2 regions of the Acinetobacter soli genome follow, and region 1 is predicted to be linked to the other one. Evidence: predicted binding sites of a transcription regulator. Region 1 holds the regulator's gene; the other holds the start of a gene.

Region 1 (7,623 bases):
GGATCACGCGTGCCGCGGTAATGCACCAGCTGCTGATGAATGTTTTTTAGAAAATGATGAAAATGGATGCGGACTTTCTTTTTATAGCTTAAGGACTGGTAAAAAATATCCATCAGCCATGTTTTACCGCTGCCAACGCTGCCCCACATATAAAGCCCACGAATAGGGCGCTGTATAAAAAATGCTTTGGGGCGTTCCAGTTTCTCCCAGATCTCATTTAATTGTTCAATTGCCGCCTGCTGCGAAGGATCAGCCAAAATGGCTTGCTGCTGAATCAGAGCCTGATAGTACTGTTTTGGGCTCTGGCCGGTGTACTGTGTCATGTCGATTGCTCGTATAGCCCATCTTGAAGGGGGCTTGATCAAGATTTGTTATGATTATAAAAACAATAACCGCCACTATACGCAGATTATGGCGGTTTTAACAGATGGAATCAGCATGTTGTGCTGCCCAGCAATACAGAGCAGAGGGTGTGTTTACATCATCTGGTACAAACGTTCTTTGGGGAAAATGGCCTTAAACGTCGAACCTTCATTTTCTTTAGATACGACATCGAGATAAGCGCCGTGCTGCATCAGCACATGTTTAACGATGGCCAGCCCAAGACCCGTTCCGCCTGTGGCACGGCTGCGGGCGCTGTCGACACGGTAAAAACGTTCGGTCAAACGCGGCAAGTGTTTGGGATCTATACCAATGCCGTTGTCTTGTACGGTAAAGTAGCCGTGTTCGCCATCGTCGTGCCAACCAATGGTAATAATTCCGCCCTTGGGCGTGTACTTGATGGCATTGGTGATCAGATTACTAAAGGCGCTGGCAATTTCCATATCGGAGCCAATCAGATCACAGTGGCTGTCGATATCCAGATTTAGGGTATGTCCGTAGTCAACATTGTAGGCTTGGGCGTCGTCAAAAAGCTGATTCATCAGACTTGGCATTTCAATGATCTGATTTTTGGCAATGGTTTTATTATTTTCCAGATTCGAAAGTAACAGCAGATCATTCACCAGTGCATTCATGCGTTTGGTTTGTGATTGCATTTGATCGAAAGCGCGTTTCCAGCGTGGATTTAAATCTTCCTGATCGGTGAACGTTTCGATATAGCCGCTCAAAACGGTCAGAGGCGTACGTAATTCATGCGAAATATTGTCGACAAAATCTTTACGCATCTGCTCAAGATTGTGAATTCGGGTGACATCGTAGGCCACCAGCAAACGACTTTGCTCGCCAAAACGGGTCAATTTGATCTGTACATACTGATCGTCAAACAACGACGATTTGATTTTGATGCCGTCGGGCGCCTGATCAATATGATTAAAATATTCAATAAATTTGGGCTGGCGTAAAATACTTAAAATATTGTGACCGCGATCGAGAATCTTGATGCCCAGTAAACCTTCTGCCGCTGGGTTACACCATTCAATCTGGTGCAGGTCATCAATTAGCACCACGGCTTCATTGAGTGCAATCAATGACGATTGCGCACGGTCAATCAGTCCGACCATTTCGGCCTGTACAATCCGCTCTTGACGCTGTGCCCGATATACATTGAATAACAATGCGCCCCAGATACCGTTTAAATTGGGCGGGGTATCGTAGGGACGATTCGAGATCCATTCATTAACAATGTACAACGACCGAAGCTGCAAGCCAAAAAAAATCAGAAAGGCAATAAAAATACCGGCCCAAAAGTAGCCCAAACCCAGACCAATACAGGCGGCAATCACCAGAAGAAAGGCCAGTAGGCGTAAATCCTGTTTGGCAAATGCCCATAAGCTACTGTAACGAAAGCGTTTATGCTCACGCGCCAGTTCGGGGACAGGATACGGTTCGTACATAGTCAAGTCTTAGCCTGCTGCCAAATCTGCGCGGGTCGAGAAGCGATATCCCGTGCCACGCACGGTCTGTACAAAACGATCGACACCAAAAGGTTCGAGTACCTTACGCAGGCGTCGGATATGTACATCAATAGTTCGGTCTTCAATATAAACATTGCCACCCCAGACCTGATCGAGCAACTGTGCGCGGGTATAGGCGCGTTCAGGATGGGTCATAAAAAAGGCCAAAAGACGATACTCGGTTGGCCCCATGTCTAAGATATTGCTGCCAAAACTGACACGCTGACTGACTGGATCTAAAATCAAGCCGTTGGCATCAATTACTTTTTCACCGCTGAGTGCATTGGCACGACGCAACACGGCTTTAATGCGAGAGACCAATTCACGTGTGGAAAACGGTTTGGTCATGTAGTCGTCTGCACCTGCATCTAGGCCTTGTACCTTATGGTCTTCTTCGCCACGTGCAGTGAGCATAATCACTGGAATTTCAGCCAGATTTTCGTCACGTTTGAGACGGCGACACAGATCGACCCCACTGATCCCGCCGGGTAACATCCAGTCGAGTAATACCAGAACTGGGCGCTGATCGACAATCATCTGATGTGCCTGTTTCGCATCTTCTGCCTGCAAACATTGAAAGCCTGCCATATCCAAAGAGGTATGGATCATTTCGCGGATGGGTAATTCATCATCGACGATTAAAATATAGTCATCTTTCACAGCGCAATATCCTATAAGGGTTCAAACGGTAAACCGCTTTTATTTATGACAGGCTTATTACAAAGATTAATTATGACAGTATCATTGCAAAAATTGCACTGAAGTGGATTTTTGCAATGAATTGTGACAAATAAAACCACAATCCGATCGTTTAATACGGGCGTCGTCATTGAGATTTCATCGATCTAGGCTGTGGTCAAGCTTTAGATTGAGCCGGATCGTGTGACAGCTTTTCCAGCAGCGACACAAACACAATCCGGCAGGCAAACAGCACATCATCTAGAGATTGTTTGAAGCCACCCATCACCCAGCGAATCGCCACCTGTGTGACATAACCGTTCAGACCTGAAGAAACCAGTGAAAGCTCTTGCTCGCTATAACGTAGATTGGGCATGCTCAGCATCACCAGTGCCTGAATCATGCGATCAAAACGCATCATGGTTTCTTGAATGGTGGCCTGATTATGTAATTCCTGTACCAGCATGGCATCGATATAAATAATACGCGCCAAGCGTGGATCGTCTTTAAGGGTGCGTAAGAGAGCAGTTAAGCCCGCATCGATCATGTTTTCCGGCGTGGCGTTGTGTTTCATGACGGCTTGCATCACATTATTTTGCAGCGTTTCGATCTGTTTTAAAAAGATCGTCTGAAACAGGTCTTCGCTCTTTTTAAAAGATTCGTAAAAGTAACGCTCTGTGAGCTTGGCTTGATTACAAATGTCTTTGACGGTTACAGAAAAAAAGCCTGAAGTGCCATAGGCTTCAATTCCAGCTTCGATAAGTTTTTCTCGTCTTGCCGTTTTCCGCTCAGTCAGGGACAGCCCCTTAAACTGGCGCTCCTGCGATTTTTTTTTGGAAGACGACGCACTGTGTCGATCAAGTTTGGCTGCGGTCATCGCTGCAAGGGTTCTCCGAAAGTCTGTTGTTAGTGTAGCAAGTTTTTTTACAAATGACCGAATCAGTCATCGGCTGGTGTTGGTATTTGCTGGTACTTGGACTATATTGACAATGTGGATTGTCAAAAATATAGTGATGTTGAGTGCGACGTGGCAAAATGGGTCAATCGCTCAAACTTGAAGGAAGCGAACATGAAAAATTTTAAAAATAAAGTGGCAGCGATTACCGGTGCAGGTTCAGGGATTGGTCAGCAATTGGCGCTATTGCTTGCAAAAGAAGGCTGTCACTTGTCGTTGAGTGATGTAAACGAAGCAGGCTTAGAGGCCACAGTTGCGCTACTTAAACCCTATCAAATTCGCGTGACCACCAAAAAAGTCGATGTGGCCGACCGCCACGCTGTTAAGCAGTGGGCACAAGAAACCGTGCAAAACCACGGCTCGGTCAATATGATCTTCAACAATGCCGGTGTCGCGCTTGGCTCAACAGTTGAAGGCGAAAGCTATGAAGATCTGGAATGGATAATGAACATTAACTTTTGGGGCGTGATTTATGGCACCAAAGAGTTTTTGCCGCTGATTAAACAAAGCAAAGAGGGGCATATTATCAATATTTCCAGTCTTTTTGGTTTGACGGCGCAGCCCACCCAATCGGCTTATAATGCATCAAAATTTGCAGTACGTGGCTTTACCGAATCGTTGCGTCAAGAACTGGATATTGAAAATTGTGGCGTAAGCGCATTATGTGTTCATCCGGGAGGAATTCGAACCAATATTGCCAACGCTGCCAAAATGAATGACAGCTTGAAAACACTGGGAATGCATCCGGAAAAATCGATCAAATCGTTTAATAAGCTGTTGCGTTGCCCACCTGAAGAGGCGGCTCGCCAAATCTTAGATGCGGTGCGTAAAGACAAGCGCCGTGTACTGATTGGTAACGATGCCAAGACACTGGATCTAATGCAGCGTCTGTTCCCAACGGGATACCAGAAAGTGACTGCACTGGCGACGTCAATGAGTAAAAAATTCTAAGTATTTCATGCCATGCGCTGAAAAAAAGGACCGATACAGTATCGGTCCTTTTTTTATCGCCCTAATTAAATCAGTGCGCGAACGGCCTTTTTCTTCCAGACAAACTGATAATAAGCCGCCTGTAAAAAACTCAAGCATACAAAAGCCAGCGCATAAGCAATCCAGATACCTTTTAAGCCCCACATTGAACTGAACCAATAAGCACAAGGGACTTCAATCAATAAGATGGCCACAATATTAATGATCATCGGCACATTCACTGTCCCGCTGGCACGCATGATCGAGGCAAAAATTGAACCGGCGCCAAAAAATAAAATCGACCAGAGTACAATAAACAGCAATTCTTGACCCAACTCGACCACACTTGGATCAGTGATAAACAGTGCCATTAAATACTTTGAAAATAAATACGCTAAAACCACCAGACTACCAGTAATGGCGATGTTCATTCCTAAAGCCGTACGCGTGACTCGGGACAATAGATCCGATTTCCCCATACCAATTGCTTGTGCCCCAAAAATAGAAGCCGCAATCGAGATAGAGAGTGCCGGAAACTGAATATAATTTAACACTTGATTCACTGCACCATAGGCCGCAGTTGCATTGGCACCGAAGCGATTGACCAGCCCGACAATGACCAGTCCAGCCACCGAGGTGGTGATCATCTGAATACCGGTTGGAATACCCAAACGTAAAATCAGTGGACTGACTTCGCGGTTATGCCGAATATGACGCAGCAGTGCCCAGTCGGGCTTCAGCGGATGATTCTTTTTATTCAGGTAAATCGCCAGAAACCCTAAAACCAATACATAACCGAAAATAGTTGCAATGGCGGGTGAGACAATGCCCATTTTGGGAAAACCAAAATAACCGCCGATTAACACAGGTGTGATCACCAGCCCAATCAAGCTGGTCATGCCGAGCGCAATCAATGGCGTGATGCTGTCGCCTACACCACGCAAGATCGAGGTATAAATAATATAGACAAACAACAGTGGACTACCCGCCAGCATCCATTGCACATAGGGCAACGACAAATGCATCACTTTGGCATCGGTGCCCAGAAGGGTCAGAATTTCACGGCTAAAGAACACGCCGAGTCCTGCAATCACACAACCTATGATGAGGGTCATAAACAACGTAGAGCCGACTACGGTTCGGACTTTTTCAATATTTTGTGCGCCCCAAGCCTGACCAATTAAGACTGTAGAGCCTGCCGATAGCCCAATAATAAACGCCATCATACAAAACAGAATTGGAAAAAAGACGGCCACTGCCGCAACGGCATTGACACCCATCATTTGTCCGACAAAGACGGTATTAATGGTTCCCGATAGACTTTGTAAGGTATTGGTTGCAATTAAAGGAAGCAAAAAAATTAAAAATGTTTTCCATAACTTCTGCTCTGTAATCAACGAGCGTTTTGGGGACATTGGCTCTCCTTGGCACGTGCGATTTTATTGATCTTTGATTTCAAAATAGCACGTGCGGGGTAGGGTATAGTGAATATATTTTCTATTTTATGATAGCCAAGGCGAGCACTCTGCAAGACGCTGTGTCGCTTGTGTGAGTGTCTGTTCTGTTTTTGCAAAGCAGAAGCGGATTAAACGCATCTTCGGATCGGGTGATTGATAAAAAACACTTAAGGGAATAGCCACCACACCATACTGTTCAGCCAAGAAATAGCACATCTCGACATCGGTTAAATCGGGTCGAATGGCGCTGTAATCGACGCATTGGAAATATGTTCCCGGTGTGGGCGTAAACTGAAAATGGCTTGCGCTGAGCCCTTGATTAAACAGATCGCGTTTGGCCTGATAAAAATCAGGAAGCGCTGGAATATGGGTGGGGTGCTGGCGCATGTACTCAGCCAATGCAACTTGTGCTGGGGTATTGCCACAAAAATTGGCATATTGATAAATTTGCCGAAAGCCCTGCATGAGCACTGGACTGGCCACGCAGTAGCCGGTTTTCCAGCCAGTCACATGAAAGGTTTTACCAAATGAACCCACCACAAAACTACGTGCCCTGAGCGCTGGAAAATGCAACGCGCTATAATGACGCTGCTGATCGAAGACCAGATGCTCATAGACTTCATCGGACAACACCAGTAAGTCATGCTGTTCGACCAGCTCAATCAGCTGCTGCCAGTCGTCTAATGACCATAGTGTTCCGGTGGGATTATGCGGGGTATTGACAATAATCATGCGGGTATGTGGGCGGATTGCGGCCTTCACCTCGCTCCAGTCCACCGCAAAATTGGGTGCCTTAAGCGCAATATGGACCGGAATTCCACCCGCGGCCCGCACTGCCGGTGCGTAACTGTCATAGCTGGGATCAAATACAATCACTTCATCGCCAGCCTGCACCACCGCTTGAATCGCTGCAAAAATCCCAATGGTGGCTCCCGGCGTGATGGTTACTTCATGCACAGGATCAATCAGGAGCTGATCGCGGCTCAGAAACAATGCTGCAACCTGTTCCCTTAGGGGCAGCCAGCCATCGCCCGGTGCATATTGATTATAACCACTGCGTGTCGCATCACACAGGGCTTCAATTAGTGCATCGGGTGCGGCAAAGTCAGGAAATCCCTGAGACAGATTAATGGCTTTAAGGCGCTGTGCCAGAGCAGTCATGGTGCTAAAAATGGTCACACCCTGATTGGCCAGCTTAAACTGAAGGGGCTGCATTGGTTGAATGTCCACGCAATAATGATCAATCGGTTATAGCATATAATCGAACAATGCACGGATAATCCCGAGCGTCAGTCCAATAAAGGCACCCACGACCACGCCATTGACCCGGATCATGTGTAAATCGCCACCCACTTCATTTTCAATCTTTCCGATCATTTCGCTGGAATCCCATTCGTGAATGCGTTCACTAATGTAGCGAATAATTTTATCGCTGTACTGATCACTAAACACGATGGCCAAGCCAGTCATTTTCTCATTAAGTACCTGACGCACGGCCGCGTTTTGAACCAGATTATGCCCCACCTGCTGAATGGCCTCCTGCAAGTTGTGTGCAATGCCAGAGTCGGCTTTAAGTAAATCGTGCTTCACGGCATCGCATAAAATCACCACGGCACCGCTGATAAAGTTTAAGACCTGTGGACTGTCCAGCAAGGCATCTTTGCCTGCA
Region 2 (7,623 bases), 1.4 Mb from region 1:
CAGCTTGGCAGTCCATGTATCGCCAAGTTTTTGTTTGAGTTCAGCAAATGCGTTTTGGATTTTACCGTCCCAGTATGCCCAATTTGGTGCAGGGTTATAACTACGGCTGTAACTGATTTGTTGACCTTGACCATCTAAAAGTGGCAAAGCTCCCCAATTATTGGCATTTGGTAAATGATTTTGCTCGCTATAACCCACTGTAAATGTGGTGCTTTCTGTCAAATCAGCATCTAAAATTCCTGCAAAACCATTCTTCTCCAGTGAGTATTTATCGAGATAACTGTCACCGGTTTGCTCGTAACCCATGACTCGACCACGGACACTTCCATCTGAAGTCAGTGATCCAGACATATCAGCTTCGTAACGCTGGGTATTCCAAGAACCATAGCTTATGCCTGCACTCGCCTGAAAATCTTTAGTTGGACGCTTGCGAATATTATTGATGGTTGCACCAGGGTCTCCAAAAGCACTATTGAGTGCATCTGCACCTTTTACGACTTCCACACGGTCATAAAAATAGGTATCTGGGTTGGTATTGTTGTAATTGTAATTGGTTAATGGAAAGCCAACGCCATCGGTAAGGATATTTGAAATTTCATAGCCACGTGACATATATGTCGTTCGTTCGGTTTCCTGATTCAGTACAGTTACGCCAGGCGTATGAGCCAAAACATCTCGCGTCGAATTTAACTTAAAATCATCAATTTGCTGGCGTGTAACTACATTGATCGTTTGGGGTGTTTCCTGCGCATCGATGTTGAGTTTGGTGGCACTGCTGCTTTTTTTTATGATGTATGCTTTGGTCTGCTCAGAACTTTTCTCGGCATTTGATTCTGCTTGCAATTTGATGACTGGCAGTGTGGCATCTTCAGCATAACTCAATTGTACTTGAGAAATTGCCAGTGCAATGACAGAAAGTTTAAACAGGTGGGAGCGTGGAGCGTTCATATCCATATTTAAGAATGAAAATAATTATCATTAATTTTATTGTTTGTTTGTGTAACTCACAATCATTTATTTATCGTTAATTTGGATTGTAAAATAATGAATCAACGTTATTTTGAATTCATGATTTAATTTTTTGCTACACTCAAGGCACTCATCAATAGAAAAATTATTTTCCAAATTTGAGTGTGTTACTATCAAAGCGTGTTTGTGAATTCGTTAAAAGGTTCGTCATTTGTCTATCCAAAAATTAAAAATCGGAATTGTGGTTGGTGAGGTATCTGGCGATACGCTGGGCGTTGAGTTAATGCGCAGCTTTAAAGCACAAGGCATTGATGCAGAATTTGAAGGCATTGGTGGCCCACAAATGATCGCCGAAGGATTTAAAAGCTATTATCCGATGGAAACCTTATCGGTGATGGGTATCGTTGAAGTACTTAAAGACTTAAAAAAACTTTTTGCGGTCCGAGATGGCTTGGTACAAAAGTGGACAGAGAACCCGGTAGATGTATTTATAGGCATCGATGCACCAGATTTTAATTTACGTCTTTCTAAAACATTAAAAGAAAATAATCTTCCGATTAAAACCGTTCAATATGTGAGTCCGTCTGTTTGGGCCTGGCGGCAAGGTCGGGTACATGGCATTAAAAAAACGATTGATTTGGTGCTGTGCCTATTTCCATTCGAGAAAAATTTTTATACGCAGCATCAGGTAAATGCTGCTTTTGTGGGACATCCTCTGGCCAAGCAGTTACCATTAAAAAATCCTTTAGTTGAAGCGAAACAGGCCTTAAATCTTGATCCTGAAAAAACTTATATTGCGCTTTTACCGGGAAGTCGTAAGGGCGAAGTCGAACGATTAATGCCGCTTTTAATGGGAGCAGCCGAGCGTCTTTCGAATCAACATCCTGAACTTGAATTTTTAATGCCCGCCATTAATGAGCAACGTAAAGCTCAGATCCAAGCCCATTTGCAAAGTAAGCCAAGTTCATGGGCGAAAAAAACCCATGTGCTCGAAAATCAGGACAAAGAATCTAAGATTGGTCGTCAGGTGATGAATGCCAGTGATGTTGTCGCCTTGGCATCAGGCACGGCAACCTTAGAGGCGATGCTGCTACACCGTCCAATGGTCACTTTTTATAAGTTAAATACCATCACTTATATCATTGCCAAACTTCTGGTCAAAATTCAGTATTATTCTTTACCCAACATTATAGCCGGCAAGAAAGTCATCGAAGAACTGATTCAGTCTGATGCGACTCCCGAGCGTTTAGCCAATGAAATAGAGAGGCTCATGCATACGGAAACGGCTCAACTGCAAGCCTTGCAGCACTTGAGTATGCATAAACAACTTATTTCGGGTGATACAGAAAACCCTGTAGATGCAATTTTGAAATTGATTCAGACCTAAAAAAGGAGCGATTAGCTCCTTTAACTGAATTTAAGTACGGATAATCAGTTCATAACCTGAATACTTTCGAACATTGATCACGCCTTGTTCAAAAATCAGATATTGACCTTTGATCCCGTGTAAAACACCACGAATGGTAGGGGTTTTATCCAGATTCAATGATTTAATTTTTTCTGGATATTGCTCTACCGGATAAATAAATTCGCGTGGTTTTTCATTTTCAAGCAATTCAATCGTTTCATTAAATTCAAGGTTTTGTCCAAACTCATCCCGAATCGCCTGAATTTTAGGTGCAAATTCTTGCACAAGCTGATCGCGTTGCTCTATAAGGTCTAGCGGCTCTGCTTCACCTTTCAGTAGCTTACGCCAGTCAGTTTTATCTGCAACCTGAGAGCCAAATAAAGTTTCGATATGACCCGATAAACGACGCGAACCAACACGAAAAATAGGTAAGGCTTGTGTCGCACCTTGATCAAGCCATCGGGTTGGCATGTGGCTGATACGAGTGATTCCCACTTTTAATGCACTTGAATTCGCCAAGTAAACGATATGCGGCTGAAAGCACACATTGTGTGCAAACTCATTTTCACGGCAGGTACCCAAATGATAATGACAGGTTTCGGGCTTCATAATACATAGGTCACATTCTGCTTTGGTTTTAAAGCATTTAAAGCAGTGACCCTGTGCATATGATTTAGGTGTTTTAGCACCACAAGAAGTGCAATAAATATTACCTGTCCATTCAATTTCGACTTCTTGGCCCGGTACAAATGGAAGATCAACTTCTGAACGATTTAGAACAAATTTGTATTCAACATTTGCCTTGCTTGTGTGTGGATCAGTTACACTACAGTCTTTGGCAGCTGCGTGCATTTTATGGCAAATGCCTTGTAGTTCCATGAATTTAAACTCTCATCAAGAAAGGTTGCAGTTATGGCTGAACAGAATGTCATCACTTCTATGCTAGACGATTTATCAAGTGAACAGCCCATACATACTGCACTTTGTATAGGTCAGAATATTGACCAAAATAGCGCAATTCAGTGGCATTATTTTAGCGTAAATGCGTTTTTAAGTCTTCCTTTTACGCAGCGTTATGATTTGGGTTTTGTTGTTTTTGATACCGCTGAAATGCAAAACATTTCAGAGACAGAAAAAGCGCAAGTACTGGTCCGTTTGCGTGATTTAATGGCCAAACGGATTGTGGTGGTCAGTAAAAGACAAGACGAGAAATTATTGCGCTCATTAGGATTTACCCAGTTAATTGATAAAACCCTTCACGAGGCAGATTTTGCGTTATGGCAATTTAACATTTTGACCTATAAACATGTACCAGACTGGTTTAACTCCAAATTTTGGGCCAACCCTGAAAACTGGGATAAATTTCGTTGGTAATACATCATTGTTAAGTAAAAAAATACAAATTGTATTTTGAATCCGCTCTCTGCTTTTTCTATGCTGTTTAAGACGATAGAAAAAATGATGGCAGGATTCAAACAATGACAGATTTAAAAAATATTGTTGAAACGCTCGCAAAGCAGGCGCTTGGCAATAATTCCCAATCTTCGCAAAATAGCGGGCTGGGTGGGATTTTAGGTAGTGTACTTGGGCAACTCAGTGGCCAAACGCAGCAGCAACAAGCGAATCCGCAGCAAAATACCAATACTGGATTAGGCGGGATTTTAAGCTCAGTGCTCAATCAGTTTGGAAACAGCTCAAATACATCGGCAACGGGAGCAGGCAAAAGTACAGCGCAAACGTTACTGATTGCAGTTGTACCACTTATTTTGGCATGGATTCAAAAGCAAGGTGGTTTGCAAGGCGCGCTCGATAAGCTTAAAAATGCAGGTCTGGGTACTCAGGTGCAAAGCTGGGTGGATCCTCAGCAAACCAATAACCACGATGTGGCTAAGGAGCAGGTTGAGCAGCTTTTTGATGATCAAGAGGTCGAGCAGGTGGCACAGCAAACTCAAGCACCTAAGCAGGATGTATATAGTGCTATTTCGTCAGTTTTGCCACAAATTATCAACTCGTTAACGCCTCAAGGCGATAAGACCAACTCACAAGAAGCCAATCAAGATATTCAAAATGTGCTTAATTTGGTTTCGGGTTTCTTAAAAAAATAAAAGGGCATTAGCCCTTTTATTTTATGTAAGCTGTAAGGCTTAGAAATTGTATTCCATACCTAAACCAATCACGGTACGCTTATCATCGCTAGCTAACCAGTCACGTTTTTGCTGAGCCAACACGCCGTACAAGCGGGCTTGCTTATTGAGGTTGTAATCTACCCCAAGGCCATATTGTGAAATCTTGCGATCTGAACGCGTATCTACAGACGTATCTGAGGCAATATATTCAGCTTTGAGTTTCCATGGTGTTGATGGGAACGCATACGCTGCAGTAATACCATAAGCATCTTCTTCAAGGCCACGGTATGAGGTCACAACAGAGCTTGCAGTGGTCGATACAGTATCGTCAGTTGGTTTGGCATTTTGCCATAACGCACCTACCACAAAACCATCTAGACCATAAGTTGCAAAATCAACCGAACCGGTCAGACGGATTGCATCTGAGTAAATGCCAGAAAGGTTGTAGGCATTGTATTTACCAGCCACACCAAAGTTACCTGCAATAGCAGCAGCCAAACCATATTTTTTGTTTTCGTAGCTGAGTGAGGTTGAAATACTGTCACCAAAGCCATTACGTTTGCCTTCTTGGCCCAAAGCAGTATTGTCACCAGTATTTTGTTCGCCTTGCTGCGCCATGATATTGAACTGCAAACCCGGAATGATCAGATTTTTATCAGTTTCAAAGCCAATCACGTTGTTCAGACGCTCTTCACCATGTAGTACAGAGGTCATATCCAAAATGGTGTGATCGTTAAAGATGTCTTGGTTGTTACCCGCCGCAGTTTTAAAGTAAGAATCGTATTTACCTGCTTTAAGGCTACCGATATCCTTGAATTTTAAGCCCAAGTAACGGTTACGCGCATTCAAGTCACCGTCAGAGCCAGAACCATCAGTCGAAATTGCCCATTCTGCCAAATATAGTACAGAAAGTTTATCGGTTAATTTTTCTTCGCCTTTAATCCCGATACGTGAAGCATTTGAGTTAAGCGCTGTCACGTTGTTGCCTGCAAAGTCGAAATTATCAGCCTGATCCAAAGTCACGTTCAACTTACCATATAGTGTAGGTGCAGCTTGAACAGTACTAAACCCCAACGTTGAAACAGCAGCAACAAGAAGCAATTTTTTCATTAAATATCTCCACGATTTTTTGTAACTGGCAGAAGATCCAATTCACTTTTATAAGTTTGCTTCTGTACAAAAAGTTACATAAGCTCACCAACTTGCTAAGCAGTATCTGCAAACTTTGTTACAAAGGGGTGAAGACTAAGTGACAATTTAATGACGAGTTATGGAAAACTTATCTTTATTCTATATGCTTAAATTGACCAATAAAAAAGGAGCCGAAGCTCCTTTTAATTTCTATAACGACTAGAGTGCAGCTTTAATTTTTTCTGCAAACCCAGCAATTTTCTCTTGATCACCCATTTGGGCTGCATGGCGGCCGAGTTCATGAATTGAACTTGGAATCAGATGAAAGTGTACGTGTGGAACCGTTTGACCTGCCGCCGCACCAGATAATTGCATTAATACAATGCCTTTTGCATCAAGTGCTTTCTCAATTGCCTGCGCAACTTTTTGCACAATTTGAATGGTGTAGGCTGCTGCATCAGCTGGTAAATCCAGCAGAGTTTCAGCAGGAGTTTTTGGTATCACAAGTGTATGACCATCGGCCTGAGGCATGATATCCATAAATGCAAGCACGTGATCATCTTCATACACTTTTATAGCCGGAAGTTCACCACGTAAAATACGCGCAAAAATGTTTTGGTCATCGTAAGCCATGTTTATTCCTTATCAACATCAACAGCAGGGATTATTTACAGTTCAATTCTTTCTGACGATCTTTGATCTGGTCAAGTCGTTGCTGCTCTTTGTCTGAAAACTTTGGCTTGGTGGTAAAGCAGTTATCATTACCATATTTGGCTTTCGCTTCCGGATCTTTAAAGCAGAAGCCTTTTGCTGCATAAATGAGGTTGTAATCATCTTGCAGTTTTTTACACTCTTGTTCAGGTGTTGCAGCGAACACTGAGGCACCACTTAAGGTAATGAGTCCAGTAAAAAATGCAACAGCAAGCTTATTCATGCGCTTTTCCTCTTGTATCGTCGACTTAATTGTAACGACCTATTTCCCAATATAAGGGGTTTCAAAAATAATTCAATGCTGAATAATTACTCAAGTGTAATTTCGCTTCATATTTCATCCATATCTTGTAAAAAAGCGCCGATAATTCTTGTTGGACTTCATGAGGCGATAAAAAGAGCTTAGTTTTTATGGTTTTAAATGAGTGGTTCAGTTTTTATTGTTATCAAAAGTGCATCTGGGTGATACCCTCAATTTCAGTTTAGTGCGTGATTTGAGTACGGTAGTTAAGATCACCCCAGTGTAATGCAATCAAATTCTCAAAAGAGCAAAGACATGAGTCATTATATTTCAAGTTTAAAAGCAAAATTTTTAAAGCAGCCGCATCTACATGAAAATGATGTATTGGCGCTATTTAAATCACTCCGCCATATACCGGGTGGTTTAACGGTTTTATCTAAAGTAGTGAGTCGGGTCGCACCTTATTTTAAAACAGTTGATCCTGTGATTGAGCATTTAGATACGCAAAGCTGTATCGCCCATATCAAGAAAAGAAGATCTTTAGAAAATCATATTGGCACAGTGCACGTGATTGCCATTTGTAATGGGCTTGAATTTGTAATGGGCGTATTGGCAGAAGCATCTGTTCCAAAACATTTACGTTGGTTACCCAAAGGAATGCAAGTCAGTTATTTGGCGAAGGCCGACTCAGATATCAAGCTGACCGCTTCGATTGCACAAGATTGGCATACGGGTGATTTTGAAATTCAGGTTCAGGCACACACAGCCGATGGCGTGTTGGTGGTTGATGGTGTCATTACCCTTTGGGTGACAGAAAAGAATAAAAAAAGGTAAAAGAACACTAGATGATTCTCTTACCTAAAAAATGACTTGTATGAATAGCTTATAGTAAAAGCATGCGACTTTTAAAATTTTGGCTATTCAAGTGTGATTTTGCTCCAAGATTCATAAAACTTTACAGCCGCAGAAAAATCACTATTTTCGTCGGCTGTTGCGCTTGCGGCCTGAATCAGGCTTTGCGTTAATCCTATCACTGG

Evidence for each region. Region 1 encodes PhoB, which activates phosphate uptake and scavenging genes when phosphate is short. Its sites were predicted from a motif close to TGTCATNAANCTGTCATAA; they were not measured.
Region 2: the regulator PhoB is predicted to act here: its motif matches at 5,751-5,769, upstream of KCV09_RS06090 (porin).

The regions. Positions count from the first base shown of each region.
Region 1 is NZ_CP073241.1:2,714,716-2,722,338, forward strand. Features, by position in the region: gene zapE (cell division protein ZapE) at 1-323, opposite strand, end outside; gene phoR (phosphate regulon sensor histidine kinase PhoR) at 477-1,835, opposite strand; gene phoB (phosphate regulon transcriptional regulator PhoB) at 1,845-2,555, opposite strand; gene KCV09_RS12530 (TetR/AcrR family transcriptional regulator) at 2,752-3,450, opposite strand; gene KCV09_RS12535 (SDR family NAD(P)-dependent oxidoreductase) at 3,643-4,479, shown strand; gene KCV09_RS12540 (MATE family efflux transporter) at 4,545-5,912, opposite strand; gene KCV09_RS12545 (methionine aminotransferase) at 6,000-7,169, opposite strand; gene KCV09_RS12550 (DUF445 domain-containing protein) at 7,203-7,623, opposite strand, start outside.
Region 2 is NZ_CP073241.1:1,328,298-1,335,920, reverse strand. Features, by position in the region: gene KCV09_RS06115 (TonB-dependent siderophore receptor) at 1-948, opposite strand, end outside; gene lpxB (lipid-A-disaccharide synthase) at 1,181-2,356, shown strand; gene KCV09_RS06105 (DUF2797 domain-containing protein) at 2,387-3,256, opposite strand; gene KCV09_RS06100 (DUF6231 family protein) at 3,290-3,751, shown strand; gene KCV09_RS06095 (YidB family protein) at 3,856-4,482, shown strand; gene KCV09_RS06090 (porin) at 4,522-5,613, opposite strand; gene KCV09_RS06085 (HIT family protein) at 5,854-6,267, opposite strand; gene KCV09_RS06080 (YARHG domain-containing protein) at 6,299-6,568, opposite strand; gene KCV09_RS06075 (hotdog fold domain-containing protein) at 6,902-7,420, shown strand; gene KCV09_RS06070 (NAD(P)-dependent oxidoreductase) at 7,504-7,623, opposite strand, start outside.